Regions from separate parts of the Thauera sp. DNT-1 genome, predicted to be linked through region 1. Evidence: predicted binding sites of a transcription regulator. Region 1 holds the regulator's gene; each other region holds the start of a gene.
The links. The regulator FNR, encoded in region 1, switches genes on or off when oxygen is low (the NO sensors DNR and NnrR bind a similar motif). The targets are predictions, from matches to a motif close to TTGANCTAGNTCAA.
Positions count from the first base shown of each region.

Region 2: ACZ5PP_RS11200 (hemerythrin domain-containing protein) is a predicted target of FNR. The motif match lies at 3,833-3,846, and genes of this name have one in related genera.
Region 3: ACZ5PP_RS19915 (bifunctional acetate--CoA ligase family protein/GNAT family N-acetyltransferase) is a predicted target of FNR. The motif match lies at 4,171-4,184, and genes of this name have one in related genera.

Region 1 covers NZ_AP043752.1:4,066,355-4,072,676, forward strand. Annotated here, with positions in the region: gene ACZ5PP_RS18780 (MBL fold metallo-hydrolase RNA specificity domain-containing protein) at 1-944, shown strand, start outside; gene ACZ5PP_RS18785 (Crp/Fnr family transcriptional regulator) at 986-1,669, opposite strand; gene ACZ5PP_RS18790 (SirB2 family protein) at 1,752-2,132, shown strand; gene fnr (fumarate/nitrate reduction transcriptional regulator Fnr) at 2,169-2,909, opposite strand; gene hemN (oxygen-independent coproporphyrinogen III oxidase) at 3,050-4,441, shown strand; gene ACZ5PP_RS18805 (sulfite exporter TauE/SafE family protein) at 4,513-5,223, shown strand; gene ACZ5PP_RS18810 (heavy-metal-associated domain-containing protein) at 5,270-5,479, shown strand; gene ppa (inorganic diphosphatase) at 5,570-6,097, shown strand.
Region 2 covers NZ_AP043752.1:2,424,999-2,431,320, reverse strand. Annotated here, with positions in the region: gene ribBA (bifunctional 3,4-dihydroxy-2-butanone-4-phosphate synthase/GTP cyclohydrolase II) at 1-736, opposite strand, end outside; gene ACZ5PP_RS11215 (riboflavin synthase) at 771-1,379, opposite strand; gene dsbD (protein-disulfide reductase DsbD) at 1,438-3,279, opposite strand; gene cutA (divalent-cation tolerance protein CutA) at 3,373-3,720, opposite strand; gene ACZ5PP_RS11200 (hemerythrin domain-containing protein) at 3,927-4,484, shown strand; gene ACZ5PP_RS11195 (Uma2 family endonuclease) at 4,598-5,170, shown strand; gene ACZ5PP_RS11190 (histidine phosphatase family protein) at 5,231-5,794, opposite strand; gene ACZ5PP_RS11185 (CDGSH iron-sulfur domain-containing protein) at 5,805-6,053, opposite strand; gene ACZ5PP_RS11180 (hypothetical protein) at 6,183-6,322, shown strand, end outside.
Region 3 covers NZ_AP043752.1:4,338,169-4,344,490, forward strand. Annotated here, with positions in the region: gene ACZ5PP_RS19905 (inositol monophosphatase family protein) at 1-628, opposite strand, end outside; gene ACZ5PP_RS19910 (16S rRNA (uracil(1498)-N(3))-methyltransferase) at 699-1,421, shown strand; gene ACZ5PP_RS19915 (bifunctional acetate--CoA ligase family protein/GNAT family N-acetyltransferase) at 1,449-4,109, opposite strand; gene ACZ5PP_RS19920 (2Fe-2S iron-sulfur cluster-binding protein) at 4,283-5,380, opposite strand; gene paaD (1,2-phenylacetyl-CoA epoxidase subunit PaaD) at 5,400-5,912, opposite strand; gene paaC (1,2-phenylacetyl-CoA epoxidase subunit PaaC) at 5,924-6,322, opposite strand, start outside.

The sequences.
Region 1 (6,322 bases):
TGCGCTGCCGCTTCCGTGACGCCGGGCACATCCTCGGTTCGGCGATCCTCGAGATCGACGTCGGCGAGCGCGGCCACACCCGCCGGCTGGTCGCCTCGGGCGACATTGGCCAGCCGATGCGCCCGGTGCTGCGGGACCCGGTGCGGATCGCCCGGGCCGACTACCTGTGCGTCGAGTCGACCTACGGCAACCGCGCCCACCGCTCCTTCGCCGCCACCTGCGACGAGCTCGCGCTCGCCTTGCGGCGCACGCTCGAGGTCGATGGCGGCAACGTGATCATCCCGGCGTTCGCGGTCGGGCGTACCCAGGAAGTGCTGTTCGTGCTCGCCGACCTGGTGCGCGCCGGACGCATCGCCCGGCTCGACGTCGTGGTCGACTCGCCGATGGCCTCTGCGGTCACCGCGCTCACCGTGCGCCACACCGCCCTCTGGGACGATGAGACGCGTGCGCTCTACGCCTGGGCCGAGGCCAACTCGGGACGCTTCCGTGTGCGGTTCGTGCAGGACGTCGAGGAATCGAAGGCGCTCAATGCGGTGCCGGGCGGGCTGGTCGTGATCTCGGCAAGCGGCATGTGCGATGCCGGTCGGATCAAGCACCACCTGCGCCACAACCTCGGCCGGCGCGAGTGCGCAGTGGTCATCGCAGGCTTCCAGGCTGCCGGCACGCTCGGCCGCCGGCTGGTCGACGGTGCGCACCAGGTCACCCTGTTCGGCGAACGTATCCCGGTGCGTGCGCGCATCCATACCATCGGCGGGCTCTCCGCCCACGCCGACCAGCCCGCACTCCTCGACTGGCTGCGCGGCTTCGGCGAGGCGCCGCGGCGCACCTTCGTGGCGCACGGCGAGCCGGCCGCCTCCGCCGCCTTCGTCGAGGCGGTCGAGCGCGAACTGGGCTGGAGCAGGGTCGAGGCGGCGCGGCCCGGCGTGCCGGTCGTGCTCGAGTGAGCGTCCGCGCGCAAGCGGACCGGGAGGGCGGCGAGGGCCGCTCAGGCGTTGTAGCGCGACAGCCGTACCGGATCGTGCAGACTCACGCGCTTGCCCTGCACGGTGATCAGGCCGGCGTCGCTGAGGTCGTGGAAGATGCGCGACAGGGTCTCGGGCGTCAGGTTGAGGCGCGAGGCGATCACCTGCTTGCTCGTCGGCAGCGCGATCTCGCAGGGTGCGTCGTTGTCGGCCACCTGCAGCAGGTAGCCGATCACGCGCTGGGTGCTCGAGCGCAAGGAGTAGGTCTCCACGTCCTGGATCAGCCCGTGCAGGCGGATCGCCATGCCGGCGAGCAGCTTGCGCGCGAAGGTGGAGTCCTGGTCGATGAGTTCGCTCACCACCGCCTGGCCGACGTGCACCAGCACGGTCTCGCTCAGGGCCTCGGCGAAGACCGGGTAGGGGTGGTTCATGAACATCACGGCCTCGCCGAAGCTCTGCATCGGGCCGATGATCTCGACCACCTTCTCGGTGCCTTGCGAGGACGAGAAGGCGAGCTTGACCTGGCCGGAGACCACGAAGTAAAAGCCGTGCGGCAGGTCGCCGCGCTGGAACAGCACTTCGCCGCGGGCGACCTGGCGCTCGCGGGTGTAGCGCGCGACCAGCTGGATGTCCGCCTCCGACAGTTCGCTGAACAGCGGGATGCGGCGCAGCAGGGAGGGGATGTCGAGCGGGGTCGTGTTGGGCATCTGGAACTCTCCGTCTGGGGACGCAATTTCAATTCGGCCGGTTGTCGAGCGGCGCCCTGACCGGCTTTCGTTAGGATCGTGGATGTACTACCTGATCAAGAACCTGCATGTGACCTGCGTCGTGCTGAGCGCCGCCGGCTTCCTGCTGCGCGGCATCTGGATGCTCACCGGCAACGCCCTGCTGCAGCACCGCCTGACGCGGCTCCTGCCGCACCTCGTCGACAGCACGCTGCTCCTGTCTGCGATCACGCTGGCGGTAATGATCGGGCAATACCCCTTCAGCGCCGGCTGGGTCACGGCGAAGGTGATCGGCCTGCTCGCCTACATCCTGCTCGGCACGTTGGCGCTCAAGCGCGGACGTACCCGTGGCGTGCGGCTCGCCGCCTTCGCCGGCGCGATCCTGGTCTATGCGTGGATCGTGTCGGTGGCGCTGAGCAAGAACGTCGCCGGCTACCTCGCCTGAGCCGTCGAGCCCCGGGTCGTCCCGGCCACGGCGTGCTCAGCGCGCGCCGTGCTGGTGCTGGATCAGGCGCTTGAGGCCGGCGAGGTCGAGCAGGTGTACGTGCTTCTGCTGCACCGCGATCAGCCCGTCCTCCTGGAAGCGCGAGAAGGCGCGCGACACCGTCTCGAGCTTGAGTCCGAGGTAGGAGCCGATCTCCTCGCGCGTCATGCGCAGGTTGAACTCGCTCGGCGAGAAACCGCGCGCCGTGAAGCGCTGCGACATGTTCAGCAGGAAGGCGGCCAGGCGCTCTTCGGCGCGCATCGAGCCGAGCAGCATCATCACGCCGTGATCGCGCACGATCTCGCGGCTCATGACCTTGTGGAACTGAAGTTGCAAGCCCTCGATCTCATGCGACATCTGCTCGAGCTTGTCGTAGGCGATCACGCACACCTCGCTGTCCTCGAGCGCCACCGCGTTGCAGCTGTGGGCCTCGGTGCTGATGCCGTCGAGACCGAGGATCTCGCCGGTCATCTGGAAGCCGGTCACCTGTTCGCGACCGTCCTCGAGCAGCACGTCGGTCTTGAACGAGCCCGCGCGGATCGCGTAGATCGCCTCGAAAGAGTCACCGGCGCGGTAGAGATTGTGCTGGCGCTTGACCTTGCGGCGCGCGCCCACCAGTTCGTCGAGCCGGCTCAGCTCACGATCGGACATTCCGAAGGGGAGGCACAACTCGACGAGGTTGCACTGCGAACAGGCCGATTTGAGCCCATCCACGGTAATTGGCACGCTAGCCCTCATCTGCACGATAATCCTGCTTTCCTGACATTAGAGACGCCTGCGCTGGAGTGGCGGGATTGCTAATCACACCCGTTGACCCAAGTCAACCAACATTACGGAGGCTTCTGCCATTGTTCGGCAGACAGCCCGCCAGCAAGATCATGAAAAGCCAGACCGACCTCATCTTCGACCCGCAACTGATCCGCAAATTCGACATCAACGGGCCGCGCTACACGTCCTATCCCACGGCGGACCGCTTCGTCGAAGCCTTCAATGCAGAGGCGCTGCGGGCCTGGCTGGCCAAGCGGGCGGTGGGCGGCGTAAGCAAACCGCTCTCATTATACTTCCACATCCCCTTCTGCAACACGATCTGCTACTACTGCGCCTGCAACAAGATCATTACCAAGGATCATGGGCGCTCGGCCAAGTACCTGAAATATCTCGCGAAAGAAATCGAGATGCAGGCCGCTTGCCTGGAGGGGAGCCGCCAGGTCACCCAGCTCCACCTCGGCGGGGGCACGCCGACCTTTTTGTCGCACGACGAGATGCGCGAGCTCATGGCGGCGGTGCGCGAGCACTTCACGCTGGTGCCCAACGGCGAATACTCGATCGAGGTCGACCCGCGCAAGGTCGATTTCGACACCGTGAAGCTGCTCGCCGAGCTCGGCTTCAACCGCATGAGCGTGGGCGTGCAGGATTTCGCCGAGGACGTGCAGCAGGCGGTCAATCGTATCCAGAGCTTCGACGAGACCAAGCTGGTCATCGACGCCGCGCGCGCCAACGGCTTCAAATCGGTGAGCATGGACCTGATCTACGGCCTGCCCCGGCAGAACCCGACCAGCTTCGACCGCACGCTCGACCAGGTGCTGGAGATCTCGCCCGACCGCATCTCGCTGTACAGCTACGCTCACCTGCCGGGCCTGTTCAAGCCGCAGCGCCGCATCAACAGCGGCGACATGCCCACGGCCGACACCAAGCTCGCGCTACTGCAGCTCGGCATCCGCCGGCTCACCGAGGCGGGCTACGTGTATATCGGCATGGACCACTTCGCCAAGCCCGACGACGAGCTCACCATCGCCCAGCGCCAGGGCCGCCTGCACCGCAACTTCCAGGGCTATTCCACCCACGCCGAATGCGACCTGCTCGCCTTCGGGGTGTCGGCGATCGGCAAGATCGGTCCGGTGTACGCGCAGAACGTGAAGACGCTCGACGAGTACTACGACGCGCTCGACCGCGACGAGCTGCCGGTGCTGCGCGGCATCGAGCTCACCGCCGACGACCTGCTGCGGCGCGCGATCATCCAGGCGCTGATGTGCCACTTCGAGCTCTCGATGCAGTCGATCGAGATCGCCTACCTGGTCAACTTCCGCGAGTACTTCGCCGAGGAACTCGCCGATCTGCAGGAAATGGAGAAGGCCGGGCTGGTCAAGATCGACGGCGACTGGATCAGCGTGCAGCCCGGCGGCCGCCTGCTGGTGCGCGGCATCGCGATGGTGTTCGACCGCTACCTGCGCGCCGACCGCGAGCGCCAGCGCTACTCGCGGGTGATCTGAACGCCGCACGGATTGCGCACCGCAGCGTAGAATGAGGGCCTCGCATTTCCCGCGGGGCCCTTTTCTTCTTCATGCCCGAAACCGGTTATCTCGCCGTCTTCCTGATCGGCCTGCTCGGCGGCACCCACTGCGTGTCGATGTGCGGCGGCATCGTCGGCGCGCTCAGCATGCAGGTGCATGTGCCCGGCAGCCGGCCGCAGTGGCCGCTGCACCTGGCCTACAACCTCGGGCGCATCGGCACCTACACCTTGCTCGGTGCCTGTGTCGGCCTGCTCGGCTCGGTCGGCCTGCTCTACGAGGGCATGCTGCCGGTGCAGATGACGCTGTACGTGCTCGCCAACCTGATGCTGGTGGCGCTCGGGCTCTACCTCACCGGCTTCACCCGCCTGCTCGCGCCCATCGAGCGCGTCGGTCACCTGCTGTGGCGGCGCATCCAGCCCGCCACCCGGCGCTTCCTGCCGGCGCGCTCGGTCGGGCAGGCGCTGCCGCTCGGCATGCTGTGGGGCTTCATCCCCTGCGGGCTCACCTATTCCATCCTCGCCACTGCGCTCGTCACCGGATCGGGTGCACGCGGCGCCGGCCTGATGCTGGCCTTCGGGCTGGGCACGCTGCCCAACCTGCTGCTGGCAGGCATGCTCTTCAAACGCTTCCGCGACATCACCCGCCACCCGAGGGTGCGCCTGGCCTCCGGGCTCCTCGTGCTCGGCTTCGGCCTGTTCGGGCTGTACCACGCCCCCTCGCTCGGTGGCGACCTGTGGCGCGGCGTGGTGTGCGTGACCTGAGGGTGCGACGGCACGCCCCTTTCAACCCATCGGGAGTCCTGGATAAATGAACGAAACGACGATCAAGGTCGAAGGCATGAGCTGCGGCGGCTGCGTGAAGAACGTCACCGGCGTGCTGAAGGCGCTGCCCGGCGTGGAGGACGTGCGGGTGTCGCTGGAAGGCGCATCCGCCACCGTGCGCCACGATCCGGCCAAGGTGTCGATCGACGCGTTGCGCGCCGCGGTCGAGGGCGCGGGCTTCGATTCCCCGGCCTGATCGGCAGCCTTAGCCGGGGGCATCGTCGCAGTGCAAGACATTGTGGTTTCCCCCTATAATCCGCGCACAATTTTTCCACGGGAGGGATGTATGGGCTTCGAACAGGTCAGCGCCGGCAAGGACGTGCCGAACGACATCAACGTCATCATCGAGATCTCCGCCCAGGGCGATCCGATCAAGTTCGAGGTGGACAAGGACAGCGGCGCCGTCTTCGTCGACCGCTTCATGGGCACCTCGATGCGCTACCCGCTGAACTACGGCTACGTCCCGCACACCATCGCCGGCGATGGCGACCCGGTCGACGTGCTGGTCGTGACCCCGTTCCCGCTGCAGCCTGGCGTGGTCATCCGCTGCCGTCCGGTCGGCGTGCTGAAGATGGAAGACGACGGCGGTGTCGACGCCAAGGTCGTTGCCGTGCCGGTGTCGAAACTGACCCCGCTGTACGACAAGGTGCAGACCACCGACGACCTGCCCGAGCTGCTGATGAAGCAGACGGTGCATTTCTTCGAGCATTACAAGGACCTCGAGCCCGGCAAGTGGGTCAAGGTCCTGGGCTGGGGCACGGTCGAGGATGCCAAGGCCGAGATCGTGAACGGCCTGGCGGCTGCCAAGAAGTAATCCCGGGAACGCACGTTTCCGGATGACCCGGGGCCCACGCATGCGTGGGCCCCGGCCGTTTACGGCGCGGCTGACGTGACACTGACGGGATTGGCAGTGCCTTGTCGGCCATGGGGGCTGATGTGGCAGCCGAGTCGCGGGGCAGGGGCCGGGTTCGCGGCCTGCGCTTCTCCTACAGCGGCTGCCACCTGCGAGGTCTCGTGCAGGAGTGGCGCAAGCCGCGAA
Region 2 (6,322 bases), 1.6 Mb from region 1:
GGCGGATGTCGCCGTGCGACAGGGCGAAATGCACGTCGCCCGAGGTCTTGTCCTCGAAGGCGGTGAGGCGGAAGCGGCCGTGGGCGGTGTCCACATCCTTCTCGGCGACCTTGTCGACCAGGTTGTCGTTGGCGGCGCGGTACTCGATGAGGTCGCGGATGGCGCCGATCCTGAGCCCGTGCGCCTGGCCGAACTCGACGAGGTCGGGCAGGCGCGCCATGGTGCCGTCGTCCTTGAGGATCTCGCAGATCACCGCGGCGGGCTCGAGCCCGGCGAGCTGGGCGAGGTCGCAGCCGGCCTCGGTGTGGCCGGCGCGGATCAGCACGCCGCCCTTCTGCGCGGTGAGCGGGAAGATGTGGCCCGGGGTGACGATGTCTTCCGGCCTGGCGTGGCGGGCGACCGCGACCTGCACGGTGCGCGCGCGGTCGTGCGCCGAGATGCCGGTGGTGACGCCGGTTGCGGCCTCGATCGACACGGTGAAGGCGGTGCCGTGCGGGGTGCGGTTGTCGCGCACCATCTGCTGCAGGCCGAGCTGGCGGCAGCGCTCGTCGGTGAGCGTCAGGCAGATCAGTCCGCGGCCGTGCTTGGCCATGAAGTTGATCGCCTCGGGGGTGACGAATTCGGCCGCCATGACGAGGTCGCCCTCGTTCTCGCGGTCTTCCTCGTCGACCAGGATGACCATTTTCCCGGCCTTGATGTCGGCGATGATGTCGGTGATCGGCGCGAGTGCGCTCATGCTGCTTCCTTTGTGTTGCGTTGGGGCGCGCGGGTCAGGCCTGCGCGGCGTCGTTCTTCCACTCGAGCATGCGCTCGACGTAGCGTGCGATGAGGTCGATCTCGAGATTGACCTTGCTGCCCGGCGCGAGGTGCTTGAGGTTGGTGACCGCGACCGTGTGCGGGATCAGGTTGATCCAGAAGTCGCGGCCCTCGACGCGATTGACCGTGAGGCTGACGCCATTGACGGTGACCGAGCCCTTCTTCGCGATGTAGCCGGCGATCGCCGCCGGGGCGCGGATCACCAGCTCGTGGCTCTCGCCGATCGGCGCGAACTTCACCACCTCGCCGACGCCGTCCACATGGCCGGTGACGAGATGGCCGCCGAGGCGGTCGGCCAGGCGCAGCGACTTCTCGAGGTTGACCTCGCCGCCGACGGCGTCCAGCCCCACGGTGCAGTTGAGCGTCTCGCGCGAGACGTCGTAGCGCAGCCGCGGGCCGTCCATCTCGACCACGGTGAGGCACACGCCGCTGTGCGCCACGCTGTCGCCGACGATCACGTCGGAGAGGTCGAGGCCGTTGGTGTCGACGGTGATGCGCACGCCGTCCGCGAGCGCCGCGACGTGTTCGATGCGGCCGACGGCCGCGACGATGCCGGAGAACATGAAGGGTTTGAACCGTAAGGGGAAAGGCGGGATTGTAGGGGAAAAACCCCGACCTCGCTCAGAGCGCCCGGTCCAGCACCGTCGCGAACGGCGCCGCCTTCATGAAGCCCACCACGCGCAGGCCCGCGCGCTCCTTGCCCGCGGCGTCGAAGAAGAGGATGCCGGGCGGGCCGAAAAGACCGAAGCGCTTGAGCAGCGCCTTGTGCTCGTCGGTGTTGGCGGTGACGTCGGCCTTCAGCAGCAGCATGCGGCTCATGCGCGCGGCGACCGCGGCGTCGCTGAAGGTGAAGCGCTCCATCTCCTTGCACGACACGCACCAGTCGGCATAGAAGTCGAGCAGCACCGGGCGATCGGTGGTGGCGAGCCGGGCCTCGAGTTCGGCGATGGAGTCCACCTTCTCGAACTGCGGCACATCGACCGGCGCCGCGGCCTGCGCGCGCAGCACCGACAAGGGCTGCAGCGGGTCGCGCGAGCCGGCGAGCGCGCCCACCAGGATCGCCGCGCCGGCCAACAACAGCACCACGCCCACACCCTTCCAGAAGCGCTGCCAGCCCTTGGCCTGCGGCGGCAGCGGGTCGATCGCGTGCAGGAAGATCGCCGAGAACAGCAGCAGCGCGGCCCAGCCCAGCATGGTGGCCAGGGGCGGGATCACCGGGGTGATCATCCACAGCGCAACCGCGAGCAGCATCACGCCGAAGGCCTTCTTGACGCCTTCCATCCACGGCCCGACCTTGGGCAGCAGGCTGCGCGAGGCCACGCCCACCGCCAGCAGCGGCGCGCCCATGCCCAGGCCCATCGCGAACAGCGCCCAGCCTCCGAGCACGGCGTCGCCGGTCTGCGCGATGTAGAGCAGCGCACCGGCCAGCGGTGCCGCCACGCAGGGGCCGACGATGAGGGCCGACAGCACGCCCATCAGGGTGACGCCGCCGAGGTGGCCGCCCTTGCCGTGGCTGGCGGTGTTGGCCAGCTTGCTCTGCAGCGTGCTGGGCAGCTGCAGCTCGTAGAAGCCGAACATCGACAGCGACAGCAGCACGAACATCAGCGCGAAGGCCGACAGCACCCACACGTTCTGCAGCGCCGCCGACAGCATGGTGCCGGTCATGCCGGCGGCGACCCCGGCGAGCGCGTAGGTCACCGCCATGCCCAGCACGTAGGCGAGCGAGAGCACGAAGGCGCGCGTGTGCGAGACCTTGTTGCCCTGGCCGACGATGATGCCCGACAGGATCGGGATCATCGGGAAGGTGCACGGGGTGAAGGCGAGCAGCAGGCCGAAGCCGAAGAAGCTCAGCAGGATGATCGGCACGCTGGCGCCGGAAAGCAGGCGGGCGATGTCGCCGCTCTCGTCGCTGGAGACGGCGCCGCCGCCGCTGCCGTCCTCCGGCGCGGCAAGCGCGACCGGGGTGGGCGAAGCGGCGCCGCCGGTGCCCGCGCGGCCGCCGAGCACGCTGTCGAGGAAGCCGCCCGCCTTCTTCGGCGGCGCGGCGAGGTCGATCGAGGCCTGCTGCGTGGTGGGCGGATAGCAGATGCCGCCATCCCAGCAGCCCTGGCTGGTGGCGAAGAGCTCGAAGCGGGTGGTGCCGGCGGGCGCCTGTACCGGGACCAGGATGCGCAGCTCGCCGCGGTGGGTCTCGACCTCGCCGAAGAAGTCGTCCTTGTGCTTCTTGCCCGCTGGCTTTTCCATCGCGCCGAAGCCCACGCCGGCGGGCTCGGCCTCGAAGCGGAACTTGTCGCCGTAGAGGTAGTAGTCCTTGGCGATCTCGAACACCACCTCGATGGTCTGCGCGTCGAGCGCCTGCGCGCGCATCGCGAAGGCCTTCTCGGGCTCGATCGGGTTGGCGCGGGCCGCGGCGGGCAGGAGCAGGCTCGCGATCAGGGCGAGCAGGAGGAAAAGGCGGTGCATCGTGGTCTTCTAGGCGGCGGTGGGCGGGCGCGCTGCGGCGCCTGCGGACGGGTCGATCGGGCGGGGCGATGCCGGGGACGCGCCGGCGGGCGTTCAGTCGTCGTCCCTCGTTCCGGCGGCGACCCAGTCGAGATAGCCGGGCAAGCCCTGCGTCACAGGGACCGCGACGATCTCGGGAAGTTCGTAGGGGTGGTGGGCCCGGATCGCCGCCTCCAGCGCGGCGTAGCGCGCCGGCGTGGTCTTGATCAGCAGCGGTACCTCGGTCGCGGTCTCGGTCGCGCCCTGCCAGCGATACACCGAGGTGCAGGGCGCGAGCATGTTCACGCAGGCGGCGAGCTGCCGGTCGATCAGCGCGTTCGCCAGGGCCTCGGCGCTGGCGGCGTCGGGCAGGTTCGTGAAGACGAGCAGGGCGCGCGGCGTGGTGGCTGAGCTGGCGGGCATGGTGGCGGATCCGTCGTGGAACGCCCGCGATTATCCCGCAGCGCGGGCGCGGACGCCCTGCGCGGGATCAAGCACGGCAATGCCGGGTGTCGCGGATGGATCCGGCGCGGATTTGATCTGTGCCATGGAAGTCCATCATGCACCTGTATTAGCGTCGGAATCCTTCACGCATCGGCCGCCCTCCGCGGCTCCATCCGGAGCACATCATGTTCCTGCTCGACTGGCTGTTCGGCAAGCACCAGGCCAAGGCGGAGGCCGCGCCCTCGTCCGCCACGGTTCCTGCCCCCGAACCCGCGCATTCCATGGAGGACTCCGAGAGCTTCGCTCCCGGCACCACCATCCGCTACAGCCCCGAACTGGTCGAGCGCCTGGTGCGCGATCATCGTCTGATGCTCGAACGCTTCGGCGCCATCCGCGAGGCCGCGCACGCAGGGCGCTTCGACGAGGTCGTGCCCCTGCTCGAGCGCTTCCGCGTCGACCTTCACGCCCATCTGCTGGTCGAGAACGTGCGCCTGTACGTGTATCTCGAGCACACCCTTGCCGACGATCCGGTGAGCCACGCGCTGATGCACGAGTTCCGCCACGACATGGACGAGATCGGCAAGAAGGTGATCGCCTTCCTCGCCCGCTACGTCCGCCTCGGCGAAGACCCGGCGCTCGCCGCGAGCTTCGCCGCCGACCTCGAGCGCGTCGGCGCCGTGCTGGTCGACCGCATCCAGCGCGAGGAGGACACCTTGTATCCGCTCTATGCACCGGTGAGCTGAGCCGCTGCACTCGTCGTCCGACGACCCGGAAGACGGGCCTCTCGATTGCCTGTCCCGTCCCTCGCCGCTATGCTCGAAGCGCAAACCGCAACGAATTGCAGCGAGGACGCCCGATGAGCCTGCCCCAGCCCAAGATCCCGTTCGGCCCCGACGACTACCTGGCCTGGGAACAGGATCAGCCCACCCGCAGCGAATACGTCGATGGCGAGGTCTTCGCCATGAGCGGCGCGTCGGACGCGCACGGTACGGCAGCCGGCAACCTTTTCGCCGGCCTGCATGCGCACCTGCGCGGCACTCCCTGCAAGCCCTTCATCGCCGACATGAAGGTCCACGTCGAGGCGGCCAACAGCTTCTTCTACCCCGACATCCTCGTGACCTGCGACCCGCGCGACCGCAGCGCCGAGGCCAGCCACGTCAAGCGTCACCCGCTGCTGATCGTCGAGCTGCTCTCGCCGTCCACCGAGGCCTACGACCGCGGCAACAAGTTCGCCGCCTACCGCACGCTGGCTGCGCTGCAGGAGTACGTCCTCGTCTCGCTCGAGCAGCGTCGTATCGAGGTCTTCCGGCGCGACGACAGCGGGCACTGGGTGCTCTACCCCTTCGCCCTCGACGAGCAGCTGGAGCTCGCGAGCGTCGGCCTGCGCTGCCCGGTGGCCGAGGTCTTCGAAGGGGTGGAGGGCGAGTAGCGCGGGTGGGCGTTTTCGCCGTCCCCGCGATGCACGGCAGGAAGAGGCGAGCCGGCTGTCTCAATCGGTCCGGATGCGGCCGGCCACGCTCGGCGTGTCGCCGTCGACCCGCAGCACGATGATCTCGCCCGAGGCCGGAAACACCCCCGTCAGCGCGGTGATGTTCACCTGATGCGTCACCAGCACCAGCGGCAGGGGACTGTGCGCGCGCTCCCGGATCAGCGCGCGGACCGCAGCGGTGTGCCGCGCCTCCTCGCCGCGGCCGGCGAAGAAGGAGTTCAGCCCCGGGAACGCCGCCACCTCGCCCAGCGCCAGTTCGCGCGCCGTATCGAGGCAGCGACACCACTGACTGGAGAACACCGCCGCGGTGGTGATGCCGTTGGCACGGAAGCGCTCGCCGATCGCGCGCGCCTGCGCCCGACCCTGCGCCGACAGCTTGCGCTGGGTGGTGCAGTCGTCCAGCCGAAAGCCCGCCGGGTCACCGACGCCGGGTGCGATCGCATGGCGCATCAGCGCGACATGCCCGCCCTCGCGCAAGGCCGCCCACAAGGCTGCCTCGCCGGTCTCGGCGCAGGCGCCGGCAATCGGCAGCAACAGGCCCAGGCAGGCAAGCAGGAAGCGCATGGCCGGCCGGTCAAAGCTTCGTGTGGGTCCCGTCGCAATACGGCGCGTTGGCGGTGTGCTTGCAGCCGCACAGATGGACCGTGCCCGATTTATCGGGGGTGAAGGCGGTGGGAGCAAACCCGCTGCCCTTGTGCGAGCCGTCGCAGAAGGGCTGGTTCTTGCTCAGGCCACAGGCGCACCAGAAATACTTCTTGCCCGCCTCGACCTCGACGGCATAGGGCGCTTTCTGCGCGACATGGGGTTCGCGTTGTTCGGACATCGCCTTGTCTCCTTTGGGTTTGTGGTCTTGCCGGTCGGCTGCGGCGCAGCCTCTGAGAAACCTTGCGCCGGACCGCAGGGCGTGTCAATCGTGCCTATGCGCGCAGCGGCACGCTGTGGGAGGGGCGGTATGGTGGATGAGCCCGGCGCCTACCGCTGGTCGAGCTGGCGTTGCAACGCGCAGGGTGAAGCGGACGGGCTGATCCGGCCGCATGCCGTCTTCACGGCCCTCGACGCCGATCCCCGGATTCGTGCCGAGCGTTACCGCGG
Region 3 (6,322 bases), 270 kb from region 1:
CGTGCAGGTAGACGTCGAGCCGGCCGGCGGCGACAAAGCACCATTCGAGGGCGCTGGAGCCGAAGTTGCGCTGCGAGTAGTAGGGCGGACGCACCGCGAGCTCGTCGCCGAGGTGGTGGCTGATGCGCTTGAAGTCGACGCCGGCGACGGCGTCGCGCAACTCGGTGGCGCCTGCGCGCAGCGGCAGCTCGGTGCCGTTGAGGAAGGCGCCGGCGCCGCGGGCGGCGTAGAAGGATTCGTCGGTGATCGGGTTGTACACCACGCCGATCACCGGCTCGTGGTCGATCAGATAGGCGATCGACACCGCGAACAGGGGGATGCCGTTGGCGAAGTTGGTGGTGCCGTCGATCGGGTCGATGCACCACAGGCCGCGCGCGCCTTCCTTCCACAGCGCGGCCTGCTCGGCCGCGGTCATCTCCTCGCCGAGCACGGCGCCGGGCAGGAAGGCGGGCAGGGCCTCGCTGAAGCGCTGCTGCGAGGCCATGTCGGCCTCGGTGAACAGCGAACCGTCGGCCTTGCGGTTGCGCGCGGACTTCAGGTAGCGCGGAAGGATCTCGGCGCGCGCGATGTCGCGCACCATCGATTCGAGGGCGCGGGCACGGGCGAGGCGGTGGGCGGCGGTGGGCATGGCGGGCTCCTTGCCGGCGGGCGGCGGGAGAGGGGCTGGGGGCGAGGGGAGCTGGGCCTATAATCTTACGATGATTTCACGATTCCACTTTCCGGATCGCCTGCCCGCGGGCGGCGAGGTGGCGCTCCCCGAGGCGCTCGCCCACCATGCGCTGCGGGTGTTGCGCCTGCGCGATGGCGAGGCGGTGGTGCTGTTCGACGGCAGCGGCGGAGAGGTCGATGCGCGCCTGGCCGTGCGCGGCAAGGCGGTGTTCGCTCGGCTCGGCGAGGCGCGTGCGGTCGAACGCGAGTCGCCGTTGCGCATCGTGCTGGTGCAGGCGCTGGCTTCGGGCGACAAGATGGACTGGGTGGTGCAGAAGGCGGTGGAGCTCGGCGTGCATGCGATCCAGCCGGTGCAGGCCGAGCGCTCGGTGCTGCGTCTGGCGGCCGAGCGTGCCGACAAGCGCGTCGCGCACTGGCAGCAGGTCGCGATCGCGGCCTGCGAGCAGTGCGGGCGCAACCGCGTCCCCGAGATTCGCCCCCTGCAGCCGCTCGCACACTGGCTGGGCGCGCATCGCGCGGCGCCCGGCTACGTGCTTGCGCCCGGCGGGGCCAAGGGCTTTGCCGACGAACCCGAGCCGAAGGACGAGGTGCACCTGCTGGTCGGGCCGGAGGGTGGCTGGAGCGAGGGCGAGATGGCGGCCTTCGACGCCGCCGGTTGCCGGCGCGTGCGGCTCGGGCCGCGCGTGCTGCGCACCGAGACCGCGGGCCTCGCCGCCGTGGCGGCGCTGCAGGCGCGCTGGGGCGATTATTGAGCGGCCGTCTGCGCCGCTGCGGACGCGCTACTTGCCATGCAGCACCTTCACCACCCGGCGCAACGCGCTCTCTTCCGGGTGGGGCTGCACGAGGAAGCCGAGGCCGTGCATCAGGCGCAGCATCTTGGCGTTCTTGCCCAGCACGTCGCCGAAGATGTTGCGATAGCCCTTGCCGCGCGCGACCTCGATGAGGGCACCCATGAGTCGGCGGCCCAGTCCGTGGCGTTGCCAGTCGTCGGCCACGACCAGGGCGAACTCGACCGATTCGCCGTCGGCGGCGAGGGAATAGCGGGCGCTGCCCACCATGTGCTCGGCGCCGGCGTCGTCGATGGTGGTGGCGATCAGCGCCATCTCGCGGTCGTAGTCGATCTGCGTGAAGCGTGCGACCAGCGCCGGGCTGAGCTCCTGCAGCTCTTCCATGAAGCGCATGAAGCGGGTCTCGGCGCTCAGTCCGTCGAAGAAGCCCAGCACCAGGTTGGCATCCTCCGGGCGCACCGGACGCGTACGTACGGCACGACCGTCGCCGACCTTCCAGTCCTGGACGAGGTGCAGCGGATAGGGGTGGATCGCCATGTGCGCGTAGCGGTCGCTGCCGGCGGGAAGGCCCTGGTCGATGACGACGCGGGCATCGGCCGCGATGGCGCCGTCGCCGTCGATGAACAAGGGGTCGATCGCGAGCTCGCGCACCCAGGGCAGCTCGCACACGAGGTCGGACACCGACACCAGCACCTGCTCGATGGCGGCGCGGTTGAGCGCGCCGCCCTGGCTGCGCGGGCCCTGTGCGGCCGCCGGGATGGCCGAGTCGATGAGGTCGCGGGCCAGCACGGGGTTCAGCGGTGGCAGCGCGAAGGTGCGCGGCGCGGAGGCGTCCTGCGCGCCGAGGCTGATCACCGGACCGAAGATCGCGTCGCGATGCACCTGGATGCGGAAGGCGCGCGCCTGCGGCCGGTACAGATAGGGCTCGATCGACACGCCGTTGATCTGCACCTCGGGGTGGCGCAGGCGCACCGCGTCGACGATGTCGTGGAAGGCGCTCCACACCGACTCGGCGGTGTTGAGGTTGAGGCGCACGCCGCCGGATTCGGACTTGCTCGCCAGCTCGGGAGCGTCGACCTTCATCGCCACCGGAAAACCCGCCTGCTCGGCGACGAACAAGGCCTCGGTGGCGTCGCGGGCGACGGTGGTGTGCGTGACCGGGATGCCGAAGCTGCGCAGCAGCGCCTTGGACTCCATCGCCGAGAGGATATGGCGACGCTGGTTGAGCAGGGTCTCGATCAGCACGCGCGCACCACCCGTGCGGCGGTAGGCGGCGGCGCTGCCGCCGCCGGCGGTCTGCAGCAGCAGGGTCTGGTTGTGGTGAAAGCGCGAGATGTTGTGGAACAGCTCGATCGCCGCCTCGGGCGAACTGAACACCGGCAGCCCGGCCCGGGCGAGCAGCGCGCGCGCCTCGGCGACCTGGCCGCCGCCCATCCAGCAGCAGCACAGCTGGAGCCGCACCTGGGCGGCGAGGTCGATGATGTCCTGCGCCACCTCGACCGGATCGACGAGCGCGTGCGGCGACAGGATCACCAGCACGTTGGAAACCGCGGCGTCCTCGGAGAGGGCGAGGATGGCGTCGCGGTACAGCTGCGCGCTGGCGTCGCCGCCGAGGTCGAGCGGGTTGTGGGAGTGCCGCTCGCGTCCGCCGAGGCGCTCGAGCGTGGCGACCGTCGGCGAGCCCAGCCCGACGAGTCCGGTGCCGAGGTCCTTGGCGCGGTCGGCGGCGAGATCGGCCGGACCGCTGCCGTTGGAGACGATGGCGAGGCTGTCCTCGCGCGGTCGAAAGCCGCAGGACAAGGCCTTGGCGGCGAAGAAGAGCTGGTCGATGTTCTGCACCCGCACCACGCCGGCGCGGCGCATCGCCGCGTCGAAGACCACGTCGGCGAGGCCGGCGTTGTCCGCGTCGGCGGCGTTGTTGTCGCTGCGACCGTGGCGGCCGGCCTTGAGCAGGATGATCGGCTTGACGCGCGCGGCCGAGCGCAGTGCGCTCATGAACTGGCGGGCGTTGCGGATGTGATCGACGTGCAGCAGGATGTAGCGCGTCTGCGTGTCGTGGATCAGGTACTCCAGCGTTTCCCCGTAGTCGATGTCCACCGTGCCGCCGAGCGAGATGACCGAAGAGAAGCCGACGTCGTTGGTCAACGCCCAGTCGAGCACGACCGAGCACATCGCGCCCGACTGCGAGATCAGGGCGATCTCGCCGGGCTTGACGGCGATGCGGGTGAGCGCGGCATTGATCCCGCTGCCGGGGCGTGCGATGCCCAGGCTGCCGGGCCCGATCAGGCGCAGCCGGGTCTCGCGCGCGGTCTCGACGATGCGGCGCTCGAGTGCGTTCCCGCTGGCGCTGATGATGACCGCGTTGCGTACGCCGCTGCGGCCGCACTGTGCGGTGACGCTGTGCAGCATGCGCGCGGGGGTGGCGATGATGGCGAGATCGACCGGTCGGCCGATGTCCTCGACCGAGCGGTGGCAGGGATGGTCCTGGATGCTGCCGTACTTCGGGTTGACCGCGTACAGGGTGCCGCGATAGCCGCCTTCGACCAGGTTGCGGAAGATGACGCGGCCGACGGACCCGGGTGCGTCGGACGCGCCGATGACGGCGATCGAGGACGGTTCGAAGGCGGTGCTGAGAGCGTGGGAGCCGGCCATGATCTTCGCGCTGGAAAGTGGATGAGGTCTAAAGGGATAGCAGGCCGCCGCCCTTTCGGCGTTGACCTGCGTCAGGGGCGCGCGGCCGCGTCTCCGTCCGCGAAGGAAAACGGCCGTCGAGACGGCCGTCGGAAGCTGCTGCGCGCGCGGACGCCGTCGGCCCGCAGATCGTGTCAGCGCTCGTCGAAGCTGATCTTGAGGCGCTTGGTGGTGGCGCGCGCCTGGCAGCTCAGCACGTAGCCCTGCGCGACTTCGTCGGCCTCGAGGGTGAAGTTCTTGTCCATCACGACTTCGCCCTCCGTCACCTTGGCGCGGCAGGTGCAGCACACGCCGGCCTTGCACGAGAAGGGGAGGTCGAGGCCGGCATTGAGGCCGGCGTCGAGCAGGTGCTCGTCGGGGCCGATCGCGATCTCGTGCTCCTTGCCGTCGAGCACCAGGACCATGGTGATGTCCTTGGTCGCGGCCGCGACGGCCTCGGCGGTGCTCGAGGCGCCGACCGGGTGGGCGCCGGCGGGCAGGTTGGCGGTGAAGCGCTCGGTGCGGATACGGTCGGCGGGCACGCCGGCCTCGACCAGCGCGGTCTCGGTGGCGGTGATCATTTCGTCGGGGCCGCAGATGAAGACCTCGTCCATGCTGCCCACCGGCAGCAGGGCGTCGATGATCGCGCGCACCTTGGGACCGTCGATGCGCCCCTGCAGCAGGTCCACTTCCTGGGCCTGGCGCGACAGCACGTGGATCATGGTCAGGCGGTCGCGGTAGCGGTCCTTGAGGTCCTGCAGATCCTCGTTGAACATCACCGTGGACATGCGACGGTTGCCGTAGATCAGCGTGAACTTCGAGTCCGGCTGTTCTTCCAGCGTGCTCGCGGCGATCGACAGGATCGGGGTGATGCCCGAGCCGGCGGCGAAGCCGACGCGGTGGATGGCGCGCTTCTTCTTGACCACGAAGCGGCCGTCAGGCGGCATCACCTGCAGGGTGTCGCCGGCCTTGATGGCGCGCGTGGCCCAGTTCGAGAACAGGCCGCCTTCCACCGGGCGGATGCCGATCTCGAGCTCGCCCTCGCGTGCCAGGCGGCTGCGCGGGCTGCTGATCGAGTAGTTGCGGCGCACGTCCTGGCCATCGATGGTGGCGCGCAGGGTGAGGAACTGGCCCGGCTCGAAGGCGAAGCGCTCGCGCTCGGCCTCGGGGATGGCGAAGGTGATCGCCACCGCGCCGGCGGCCTCGGGGCTCACGCGCTTGATGGCGAGTTCTTGGAAACGGGGGGCTGACATGGCGTCTGGGCTCCGGCTCTTAATAGGGTTTGAAATAGTCGAAGGGCTCCTGGCAGTCGAGGCACTTGTACAGCGCCTTGCAGGCCGTGGAGCCGAACTCGGAGGTGACGACGGTGTGGGTGGAGCCGCACTGCGGACAGGCGACCGCCGCGGTCGGCTGCCGGCGCACGAACTTCAGCACGCTGACCTCGGCGCCGCCGCTGCTGCCGCAGGTGCGGTGGGGCGGGGCGATGCCATAGGCGCGCAGCTTTTCCTTGGCCTCGTCGCTCATCCAGTCGGTGGTCCAGGCCGGCGCGAGCTGGGTGATCACCCGCGCCGCGATGCCGGCCTGTTCCAGGCTCGCACGCACGTCGTCCTCGATCTGCCCCATGGCGGGGCAGCCGCTGTAGGTCGGGGTGATGACCACCTCGATGCCCTCCGCCGTCTCCCGCACATCCCGCAGGATGCCCAGCTCGCGCAGGGTCACCACCGGGATCTCCGGGTCCGTCAGGGGCTCCAGGGTGGCCCAGACCTTGTCCACGACGCTGCTCATGGCCTTCGCCCTTACCAGGTGGCGCCCGGGTGGGCGCGGGCCAGACCCTGCATCTCGCCGAGCAGGTAGCTCAGATGCTCGGAGTGCAGGCCGATCTTGCCCTCGGTCACGTAACCGTGGAAGTTCGGGCGGGTCAGGGTGGCTTCGGCCAGCGCCTCGTTGACGAGCGCGTCCCAGGCCGGGCGCAGCGCCCATACGTCGATGCCGATCTTGGCCGCCACCGCGGCGCCTTCGGCCGGGCTGGTGGTCCAGAACTCCTCGGTGTAGGGCATGAGGTGGTTCACCGCCGCCTGCGCGCGGGCGTGCGACTCCTCGGTGCCGTCGCCCATGCGCACCAGCCAGTCACGCGAGTGGTGCAGGTGGTAGCTGGTTTCCTTCAGCGACTTGGCGGCGATCGCGGCGAGGCTGGC